DNA from 3 places in the Citricoccus sp. GCM10030269 genome. Region 2 is predicted to be linked to each of the others. Evidence: riboswitches for the same ligand, from Rfam matches in the RefSeq annotation. Region 2 holds a riboswitch; each other region holds the start of a gene.
The links. Region 2 has a riboswitch for thiamine pyrophosphate ahead of ACFQQD_RS04620 (YkoF family thiamine/hydroxymethylpyrimidine-binding protein). Riboswitches for the same ligand answer to the same signal wherever they lie in the genome.

Region 1 (3,262 bases), on a different contig from region 2:
CTGCTGGGCGCCGCCGTCGCGGCTTTCGCCTCGACCGACCAACACCGGCTCTCCACCACCGTGACCGCATGCACGGTGTTCGCGGTGGCCGCCGAGTTGGCAGTCCAGCAGAGGGAGCGACCGGGCTCTTTCGCTGTCGCCTTCCTCGATGCGCTGGACGCCATCACCACCGAGGACCTCACCGAACGGGCCCGGATCACGATGGACACCGCCAGCGCTTCCTCGGGGAGGTCGGCATGAATGCGACTATCGGTGCGGATGACCCGATCCCGATCGATCTCTCCATCTACCTCGTCACCGATTCCGACCAGGCCAACGGCGCCGGGCGGACACTCGTCGACACCGTCGCGGCCGCCGTCGCCGGTGGGGTCACCACGGTGCAGTTGCGAGAGAAAAACACCCCGGCCCGCCAGCAGGTCGACCTGCTGCAGTCACTGTCCGAGGTGCTCCCGCAACACGTGACCTTGCTGGTCAATGACCGTGTGGACGTCTACCTCGCCGCCCGGAACCGCGGCGCCCGCGTCCACGGAGTGCACGTCGGTCAAGACGATCTGCCTGTTGAGGATGTGCGGCGGCTCATCGGCCCGGACGCGGTCCTCGGGCTCAGTGCCGCCACCCCGGAACAGATCACCGCCGCTGAGGCTAGCGACGCCCGCGTGGACTACCTCGGCATCGGCGCCCTGCGCACCACCGTGTCCAAGGCCGACGCGCCAGAACCCATCGGCGCAGAACGTATCGGGCGGCTCGCCGCCTCCACCCACCTGCCCGCCGTCGCGATCGGCGGCGTGGTCCCGGACGATCTGCCGGGCCTGCGCACCGCGGGCCTGGACGGAGCCGCCGTCGTGTCCTGGATCTGCGCGGCGCAGCACCCGCGGCACGCTGCCGCAGAGCTGGCCAGGGCTTGGGAAGAGTTGACACCACGCGATGTGAGCTAGGACCTTATCTCGTCCGTTTGGCTTGGCAGGATTGGCCGTAGTTGAGGGCGCGCTGGAATTTCTCGATATTCCCTCACGGTAAGGGGCGGTTCGATGACTAGCGATTCCGTGGGCTTTCCCAGGCCGTGGGTTCTGCCCACGTGGATTGCCGGCGCGTTCCTGATCGGAGTGGCGGCTGGACTCTTGACGCACTCTGCGTGGCCCATCTCGCTACATGCCCTGACCTCATGGGGCTATGCGTTCTCCACCAGCGCGGGGCTCGGCGGCATGGCGGCGCTCGGTGCAGCCGCCATCGCCTACCGAGGAGTCACTCGTTCAGCCGACACGTCGCGCGAGACGTCGTTGGAAGCCCAGTGGTGGGAAAACGCGCGATGGTCTGTGGACCGACTTCTGTCGGTTTCTGATCTGGCAGTGGAAGTCGACAACGCGTCGACCGAGGACGAGGTAAACGACGACGATTCCAACGTCAATCTGTTGCGTGACCAAGACGCGTATGCAGCCATCATCATGTTGGAGTACTTGGGTGAGAACGCGCCGAGCGAAAAAGCGAGATTGTTCGCCTTAGATGCCCTCGGTGTAGTGCTGGGAGTACCCTCTGGGGTAGACAATGAAGAAGGCGAATCTGCCGTTGACATCGCCGACACTCAACCGAACGGGACTGCACATGGCCAAGCAGACGTCTAAGGAAGCGCTCCAGGGCCGCTATCTGCGGAACAGGCGTGCTGCTGCCCATGCCTACATTGCGATCGCCAAGAAGCAGCAGCAACCGGTCCCAGAACGCGTGTTGAAGATCGCCGGTGAATCGTCTCGCGATCCGGACGGACAGGCTACCCGCGCGAGCCGATCGGCCTCGTAGACCGGCTTCCTGCGCTACAGTTCTGACCACACCACGTGACACGGGGTGCCCCGAAAAGGGGCTGAGAGAACACCCGTCGAACCTGATCTAGTTAGAACTAGCGAAGGGATGTCGCGCTTATGACGCGCACTTTTTCTGTTGAACGCTCCATTGCCCAACGAGACCCTGCAACCGCTATCCTCCGCGTGCTGAGTATCGCCGGGACCGACCCCTCCGGCGGGGCGGGGATCCAGGCGGACCTGAAGTCCATCGCCGCGTGTGGCGGCTACGGAATGGCCGTGGTCACCGCGATGACGGCCCAGAACACCCAAGGCGTGCGGAGCATCCACGTTCCGCCGGTCGGCTTCCTCACCGAGCAACTCGACTCGGTCAGCGATGACGTGGCCATCGATGCCGTGAAGATCGGGATGCTGGCCAGCCGAGAGATCATCCTGGCCGTCACCGACTGGCTGGATCGAGTGCGCCCACCCATCGTGGTGCTGGACCCGGTCATGGTCGCCACCAGCGGTGACCGGCTGCTGGACAAGGACGCCGAGGAGGCGGTCCGGGATCTGCTGGGCCGGGCCGACCTGGTCACTCCGAACATCCCCGAGCTGGGCGTGCTGCTCGGTGAAGAGCCGGCCACCACGTGGGAAGCGACCCTCGAGCAGGCGCAGCGGCTCTCGTCCCAGCACGGTGTGTTGGTGCTGGCCAAGGGCGGCCATCTGGAGGGCACCGAGTCCCGGGATGCACTGGTGGACAGCCGAGCCGGTACTGGTGCTGGCGCTACGGTCGAGTTCAGCGCAGCGCGGGTGCAGACGGACAACACCCACGGCACCGGCTGCTCATTCTCCTCCGCACTGGCCACCCTGCGCCCGCAGTACGACGACTGGGAGCTCGCCGCCCGGCAGGCCAAACAGTGGCTGACCGAGGCCATTGCCGCGGCAGACCAGCTCGACGTCGGCCAGGGCCACGGACCCATCCATCACTTCGCCGGACTCTGGGACCGTGGGCTCACCCCGGTGGCGACCGACGCGAAGACGATCGCCCGCCAGTGGTGGAACGAGATCGCGCAGGTGCGGGCCGCCGTCGACCGTTGCGCCTTTGTCCGTGGCCTGGCCGAGGGAACCCTGGACCGGGACACCTTCACCTGGTACCTGGGCCAGGACGCGCTGTACCTACTGGACTATTCGCGGGCACTCGCCGCGGCCAGCGCCCTGGCCCCCACACCGGCGGAGCAGGCCTTCTGGGCGCAGGGAGCCAACGGGGCGATCGTGGCCGAGCTCGAACTGCACGGCAGCTGGCTCGGTGAGGCGCTGACCGAGGCAGAACCCAGCCCGACGACGACGGCGTACGTCAACCACCTACTGGCCACGGCCGCACGTGGAGACTACGGGGTGCTGATCGCCGCGGTACTGCCGTGCTACTGGATCTACATGGACGTCGGCACCCGGCTGGTGGATCACGCCGTGCCGGAGAACCCCTTCGCCGA
Region 2 (3,262 bases):
GGCTTCTCCCGGCGCGGGACGAGGACGGAGACGTCCTCAAGCCGTAGGACGGGGCCGGCGTCGGGAACCTGGGGGTCAGCGTGCGTCACGGTGATCGGTCAAGCGGGCCTGTCCGATGGCGAAGTTGTCCACGACGCCGGTGCGGGCCAGGCCGTCGACGATGACCTTGGCCAGGAGTCCGCCGATGACCAGGCCCGAGATCACCTGGATGATCAACCGGATCATGAACAGGTCCTGGCCGTACCATCCCGAACGCAGTGCCGAGTAGAAGAACACCAGTCCCGCCCCGAGTAGCCCGGACAGGGCGTAGATGAGCCAGCTGTAGTTGCGGTAGCGCGTGAGCGCGAAGGGGATCTCGCTGCCGATGCCCTGGATGGCGGCGGCGACGAACAGCAGCGGTCCCACGGCCGAGCCGAGGAACACGACCTCGATCACGGAGGCCAGGACCTCGGCGATGACGCCGGCGAACGGCCGTTGGACGATCGCGATGGCGATGGGGGCGACCAGCAGCCAGCTGCCGGCCAGGAAATGTTCGGAGAGGTCTCCGGCCGGTCCCATGGCCAGCCGCAGTGCGGTCCAGGCCTGGACGAAGACCCAGTACAGGAAGCCGAAGACCACTCCCAGCACGACGAGCAGGACGAGATCCTTCAGGGCCCAGGAGGGGCGGGTGCGGGCAGTCGGGTGCCCGTGGACTGATGACATCACGGTTGGTCTCCTCCCGCTCAGCGCGCGCTGGGGCTGTTCAGGGACAGCGTCGCGTGCGTGGTGACGTGCTGGACCGTGCGGCCGGTCAACACCCAACCGGCGGCGATGGTCTCCAGCACTTGGGCGAGATCGCCGGACAACCGCGTGACGTAGTGATCGGACTCGACCTCGACCCCGGTGGAACGCGCATGGTCGATGGCCGCGTAGATGTCCCGCATGTGGTCGCCACCGGCGCGGGCCGTGCCAGCATCGGCGAGGGGGTACAGCGCCCAGTCGGCCACGCAGCTCACGCCCGCGGGCTCCAGGGTGGGGACCTCGGAGACGAGGGCCGCGCCGCCGTCGGGAATCTCGCACGTCACTCCGCCAGGGCAGCCGCGGGAGAGATGCACGGCGGCGGAGACGTGGGCCCCGGTGCAGGCGGCCGCCGCGATCACCTGGCTCACGTAGCGAAGCACGTCTTGTTCGGCACCGGAGACGTAGGTGCTGACGACGCCGGTGGTGACGTCCACACCGGTGGGATCGGCTTGGCCGAGGGCGTCCAGGATGATCTGGACGTAGTCGTCCGACATGACGGACAGGGTGAATCGTGCACCGACGCCGAACTCCTGAGGAGTGGGATCGAAAGCGGTGCTCTCGATGGCGGTGGGGATGGGTGTCTGCATGGTCGCGCCCTTCGTGGTGATTAACGGGGCACGGGAATTTCTTCGCTCAACGTCCCTGCGCTGGCATGATCCAGATCAGGTTCGACGGTCGAAACTTGAGAAGTTTCCTCTCAGCCCGGCTCACCGGACTCCCGTGTTGATACGGCAGTCTAGGGCATTCGTGAATCCGCCTTCACTACCGACTTTGCCTCCGGATTCATCAGGTCGGCCATCAGCTCGTCCGAGCGCCGCTGGCCTTCGAGGTCGCTCATCCCGCCGGTGATGAGCAGCTCGTCCGCCCCGGTGAAGGACATCAGTGAGTCGACCTCTGCCCTGACCTCCTCGGCGGTTCCATAGATCGAGGTGGCGAGGGAGTCCGTGACGCGCTGCCGTGCGCGCTCGGTGAGGCCGCCGTCGTCGAGCCGTGCCTTGATGTGGTCCACGGGCTCCAGCGGGCGGAACTCGCCCATGACGCGCGACTGCGCCAGGGCCCACGCTTCCGGCAGCAGCAGGTCACGAGCCGCCTCCCGAGTGTCCGCGACGGCCAGATTCGCCGAGACGATGACGTAGGGCTCGGGATACCACTGTGAGGGTCGGAACTCCTCCCGGTAACGAGCGATCCCCTCGTGCTCGGAGGCGCCCTCGTGCTGAGACACGCCGTCGCGCTGAGACACCGTCGGCCCGCCCACGACGACGGCCAGCCCCGCCTGGGCGGCCCACCTCAGTCCCTGCCCGGTCGCCAGGACGAACAGCGGCGTGGCGGCGTGGTTCCGCGGCCGGGCGGTGAAGGGCCCCGTTCCGTTGAGGAATCGCAACAGCTCGGCGAGGTCCTCGGGGAATTGCTTCGCGGCGTCCTTGTCCCGGCGCAGGGCGTGGCGCACGGCCGGAGTGAACCCCACGGAGCGTCCCAGACCCAGATCGATCCGTCCCGGAAACAGCGCCTCGAGAGTGGCCGTCTGTTCGGCCACCACCAACGGTTGGTGATTGGGCAGCATGACCCCTCCGGAGCCGACCCGGATGCGGTCCGTCCGTGCCGCGATCGCCGTCATCAGCAGCGTGGGAGTGGAACCGGCGATGCCCGGAACGCCATGGTGTTCAGCCACCCAGAAGCGGTGATAGCCGAGTCGTTCCGCGCGCTGGGCCCGCGCGATGACCCCTTCGAGCACCTCGGGCTCGGTGGCCTCGGTCAGGGAGTTGGCGCGGTCGAGGATGGACACGGTCGGGCGCGACTGGCCCAGTGGGCTCGGAGGGGTCACTGAAGCTGGTGCGTTCGGTGGGGTCGGAGGGGTCATGCCGGGGTTAACACCAACCGCTGCAGAAGTATTGCTTTCGCGGCACGACACCCCAGCCTGTTGCAATAGTGTGTGCAACACACTAACGTGTGGGTCATGAACGAAGAACTGGCGTCCTCTCTCGCGACGCATCGGCAGGAGCTGCGGCGCGGCACCCTCGTGGTGGCGTGCCTGGTGGCCTGCCGGACACCCCGTTATGGCTACGCGCTGCTGGAGTACCTCGCCGCGGTCGGGCTGGACGCCGAAGCCAACACCCTCTATCCCCTGCTGCGCCGCCTGGAAGGGCAGGGGTTGCTGAAGGCGGAGTGGAACACGGACGAATCCCGTCCGCGCAAGTACTACAGCCTCACCGAGGACGGAGCCACCATGGCCGACGAGCTTCGGGATGAATGGACACGACTCTCGGCCAGCATGGCCGCACTCTGGAAGGAACCCTCCTGATGAGCTCCCTGACCGCTCGATACATCGACCAGGTGGTCTCGCACCTGCCCGAGGGCCAGCGCGCTGACATCCAGCGCGAACTCTCGGCACTGATCTCGGACATGTTGGACGAACGTCTGGCCACCGGTACGGGTGCCGGCGCTGAACGGGAGGTCCTGGAAGAATTGGGAGATCCCTCCCAGT
Region 3 (3,262 bases), on a different contig from region 2:
GGTACCCGCCGGCACGAGCACGAGGTTACCGAACCGGCCAGCGAACCCAGCGGCGAATCCGCCAGCGCACCGGCCGGCGGAGCGGAAGGCGGGCGGCCATGAGTCTCAATCAGCATGACCCTCGCCGGCATGACACCAGCCAGCACGACTCCAGCCAGCACCACTCCGCCGCGCAGCCCGACCAGGGTGCACCCGAAGAACGTGCCCAGTGGTGGAGCCAATGGGTGATCCTGTTGGGGTTGACGCTCACGTGGGGCGCACTGTGGCAGGACTTCTCTCCAGGGGTCCTGGTGGCCGGCGTCGGGGTTTCGCTTCTGGTGTTGTGGTTCTATCGGCTGCCGAAGGTGAGCTTCTCGGACCGGATCAACCTCTGGTACGTCCTGGTCTTCACGGTCCGGTTCCTGTGGCATGTGGTGACCGCGTCGGTCTCGGTGGCGCGGGACGCCATTGTTCGTGGTCCGGGGATCGTCAACGCGGTGGTGGCCGTGCGGCTGCGCAGCCACGATGACCTCATCGTCACCCTCACCGGTCACGCCCTGGCGTTGGTCCCCGGTTCGCTGGTGATCGATGTGGACCGGCCGACGTCGACCCTGTTCCTGCACTGCCTCAACATGGAGAGCATGGAGGAGGTCGAGCTGTTCCGAGCCCGGGCGCTTGAAACGGAGGCCGCTGTCATCCGTGCCATTGGCACCAAAGCCGATCTGGCGCTGGTCAAGGACAGCGAAGCGGCCGGTTCGGATGCGACCAGCTCAGACCCAGCCACCTCAGACCCGGCCGGCTCAGAAGGACCAGAAGGGGAGGCGCGCTGATGACCATGCTCGAGATCGCCGGGATCGTCTGCATCGTGCTGCTCGGCCTGGGCGCGTTGGCCGCGATCTACCGGATCGTCCGGGGGCCGTCCATCCTGGACCGGGCCATCGCCACGGACGTGCTGCTGATCACCGTGTCTTCGGCGCTCTGCGTGGACATGGCCGTCAACCACCACACGGACCACGTGATGTTCGTGGTGGCGGCCTCGGTGATCGGATTCATCGGATCCGTGACGATCTCCCGGTTCGTGGCGGAGTCACGGAAGGAGCCGAGCGAACATGGGTGATGTGCTGAACGGCCTGCCGGAGTGGCCGGTGATCGCCGACGGCCTCGCTGCGGTCCTGCTGGTCCTCGGGTCCCTGTTGTCCACGGTGGCGGGCATCGGTCTGTTCCGGTTCCCCGACCAATTGTCCCGGATGCATGCCGGCACCAAGCCCCAGGTGCTGGGACTGCTACTCGTGCTGACGGCGGTGGCCCTGGCGTGGCGGGCGTGGGTGTGGATCCCCGTCCTGCTGCTGGCGTGGGTGCTGCAGATGCTCACCGCACCGGTGTCCGCACACTTGGTGGGCCGAGCCGGTTACCGCACCAAACACCTCAGGCCGGAGTACCTGTACGTGGACGAGCTGGCCGACGTGGTCGCGCGTCAGGACGACGAGGGTAAGCCCGTCAGTTCAGCCGATGAGCGCACGGTGCCCACCCCGGACCCGACCGATTCCTCGGACCGGGACTGACTCTCAGACCTCGCCGGTGCCGATCTTGGCCTTCTTGGCCTGCGAGCGAGCGGCCATGGCCTTGCTGGCCTTCTTCGCGCCGCGCTGCGAGGTCACGCGGATCAGTGCCGTGATGCCGGCAGAGATGGTGGCGAAGGTGATGGCGCCCCACATGTTGTTCTCGGTGTCGTCGACGTCCTTGGGGGCGTCGTGCCCGGTGGCCTTGCGCCAGGTGTAGTCAACGATCTTGGTGCCGACATAGCCACCGATGAGGGTGATCGCGGTACTGATGATGCGTTCCGTGAGCTTGTTCATGGGGGTGTCCTCCCGGCTGGGCTGTGTGGTCGCGTCCAGCCTATCCGCTCGGTGGGTTGATCGCTTCTGTGGTGCATTATGCTGGACGGACACTGTGAACGACAGGGGAGCACCTCCGGGTGCTGAGAGTGCGCGCAGCGCAGACCCTCGAACCTGCACCGGCTAGCACCGGCGAAGGAAGTCGAGTTCTCTGATGAAACTTCAGAACACCGTCCACCGGTCCGGTTCACCGGAAACCGTGGAAACCGCGGAGTCCGTTTCATCCCCCTCCTTGGAACCTTGAGGAGGACAACATGGTCTCATCCCAGACCAATCACCAACACACCACTCCCGACGCCGGCCGCTCGCCGGAGGCCGGAAGCTCACCCACCGCGGGCGGTACGTCCGATCCGGGACGGCCAACGGCGCACAACACGGCGACCAGCACGGGGGCCACCACGGGGACCACCACCGCTCAGAATCGCCGCACGTGGCGCGTCGTGGACATCGTGGTGGCCGCGGTGATCGCCGTGGCCTCCGGGGTGATCTTCTGGGCCTGGAATCTGGCCTACGCGGGCCTCAGCCCGGCCTTCGCGGCGTTCCCGCCGTCGTCGGGACTCGTGGCGGGGTTGTGGCTGTTCCCCGCCGTGCTCGGCGGGCTCATCATCCGCCGGCCCGGAGCGGCCCTGTTTACCGAACTCGTCGCCGCCACCGTCTCGGCCCTGCTGGGTTCCCAGTTCGGGCTCACCGTGCTGGCCTCCGGACTGGTCCAGGGACTCGGCGCCGAGCTGATCCTGCTGCTGTTCCTCTACCGCCGATTCACGCTGCCGGTGGCCCTGCTCGCCGGATTGCTCACCGGTCTGTTCGGCGGGATCAACGACGCCTTCATCTTCAACTGGTTCCCCGAGTACACGATGGACTGGAAGCTGATCTACGTGGCTCTGGTCGGGGTGTCCGGGCTCTTGATCGCCGGTCTGCTCTCGTGGCTGGCCACCCGCGGGCTGGCCGCCACCGGCGCGCTGTCCGCCTTGGCGTCCCGCCGTGCGCATCAGGAGTCGGTGGCCTGACCATTGGCCAAGGCTGGACCAGGGGCTGAATCTCGGGCCCGACCGGGGACTGGCCCGGGTGCTGGTCCGGGGGCCGTTTCCGGTGCTGGATCCGGGACGGTGTCCGGGGCGACCGTCCGCGCCGAGGGCTGGGGTTGGCGGCACGCTGGTCGGTCCGCCGCCGCCGTCGCCGGTCTGGATCTGACGGTGCCGGCGGGCCAGAAGGTGCTGCTGGCCGGTCCCTCCGGTGCGGGCAAGTCGACGCTGTTGTACGCGCTCGCCGGGGTTCTGGACCCTGCCGACGAGTCTGAGGAGACCGGCCGGCTCCTCGTCAACGGTGTGTCGTCCCGGGAGCAGCGTGGACATGCCGGGCTGGTGCAGCAGGACCCGGAGACGCAGGTG

Region 1: another riboswitch for thiamine pyrophosphate. It lies ahead of ACFQQD_RS13265 (bifunctional hydroxymethylpyrimidine kinase/phosphomethylpyrimidine kinase); the one in region 2 lies ahead of ACFQQD_RS04620 (YkoF family thiamine/hydroxymethylpyrimidine-binding protein).
Region 3: another riboswitch for thiamine pyrophosphate. It lies ahead of ACFQQD_RS13875 (ECF transporter S component); the one in region 2 lies ahead of ACFQQD_RS04620 (YkoF family thiamine/hydroxymethylpyrimidine-binding protein).

What each region holds. Positions count from the first base shown of each region.
Region 1 is NZ_JBHTCV010000006.1:49,226-52,487, reverse strand. Features, by position in the region: gene thiM (hydroxyethylthiazole kinase) at 1-240, shown strand, start outside; gene thiE (thiamine phosphate synthase) at 237-935, shown strand; gene ACFQQD_RS13270 (hypothetical protein) at 1,029-1,619, shown strand; TPP riboswitch at 1,823-1,917, shown strand; gene ACFQQD_RS13265 (bifunctional hydroxymethylpyrimidine kinase/phosphomethylpyrimidine kinase) at 1,911-3,262, shown strand, end outside.
Region 2 is NZ_JBHTCV010000002.1:328,003-331,264, forward strand. Features, by position in the region: gene ACFQQD_RS04610 (ABC transporter ATP-binding protein) at 1-89, opposite strand, end outside; gene ACFQQD_RS04615 (ECF transporter S component) at 76-702, opposite strand; gene ACFQQD_RS04620 (YkoF family thiamine/hydroxymethylpyrimidine-binding protein) at 723-1,367, opposite strand; TPP riboswitch at 1,402-1,512, opposite strand; gene ACFQQD_RS04625 (MsnO8 family LLM class oxidoreductase) at 1,517-2,563, opposite strand; gene ACFQQD_RS04630 (PadR family transcriptional regulator) at 2,735-3,079, shown strand; gene ACFQQD_RS04635 (hypothetical protein) at 3,079-3,262, shown strand, end outside.
Region 3 is NZ_JBHTCV010000006.1:184,355-187,616, forward strand. Features, by position in the region: gene ACFQQD_RS13850 (Na+/H+ antiporter subunit D) at 1-102, shown strand, start outside; gene ACFQQD_RS13855 (Na+/H+ antiporter subunit E) at 99-809, shown strand; gene ACFQQD_RS13860 (monovalent cation/H+ antiporter complex subunit F) at 815-1,096, shown strand; gene mnhG (monovalent cation/H(+) antiporter subunit G) at 1,089-1,541, shown strand; gene ACFQQD_RS13870 (DUF4235 domain-containing protein) at 1,545-1,835, opposite strand; TPP riboswitch at 1,929-2,032, shown strand; gene ACFQQD_RS13875 (ECF transporter S component) at 2,129-2,881, shown strand; gene ACFQQD_RS13880 (ABC transporter ATP-binding protein) at 2,981-3,262, shown strand, end outside.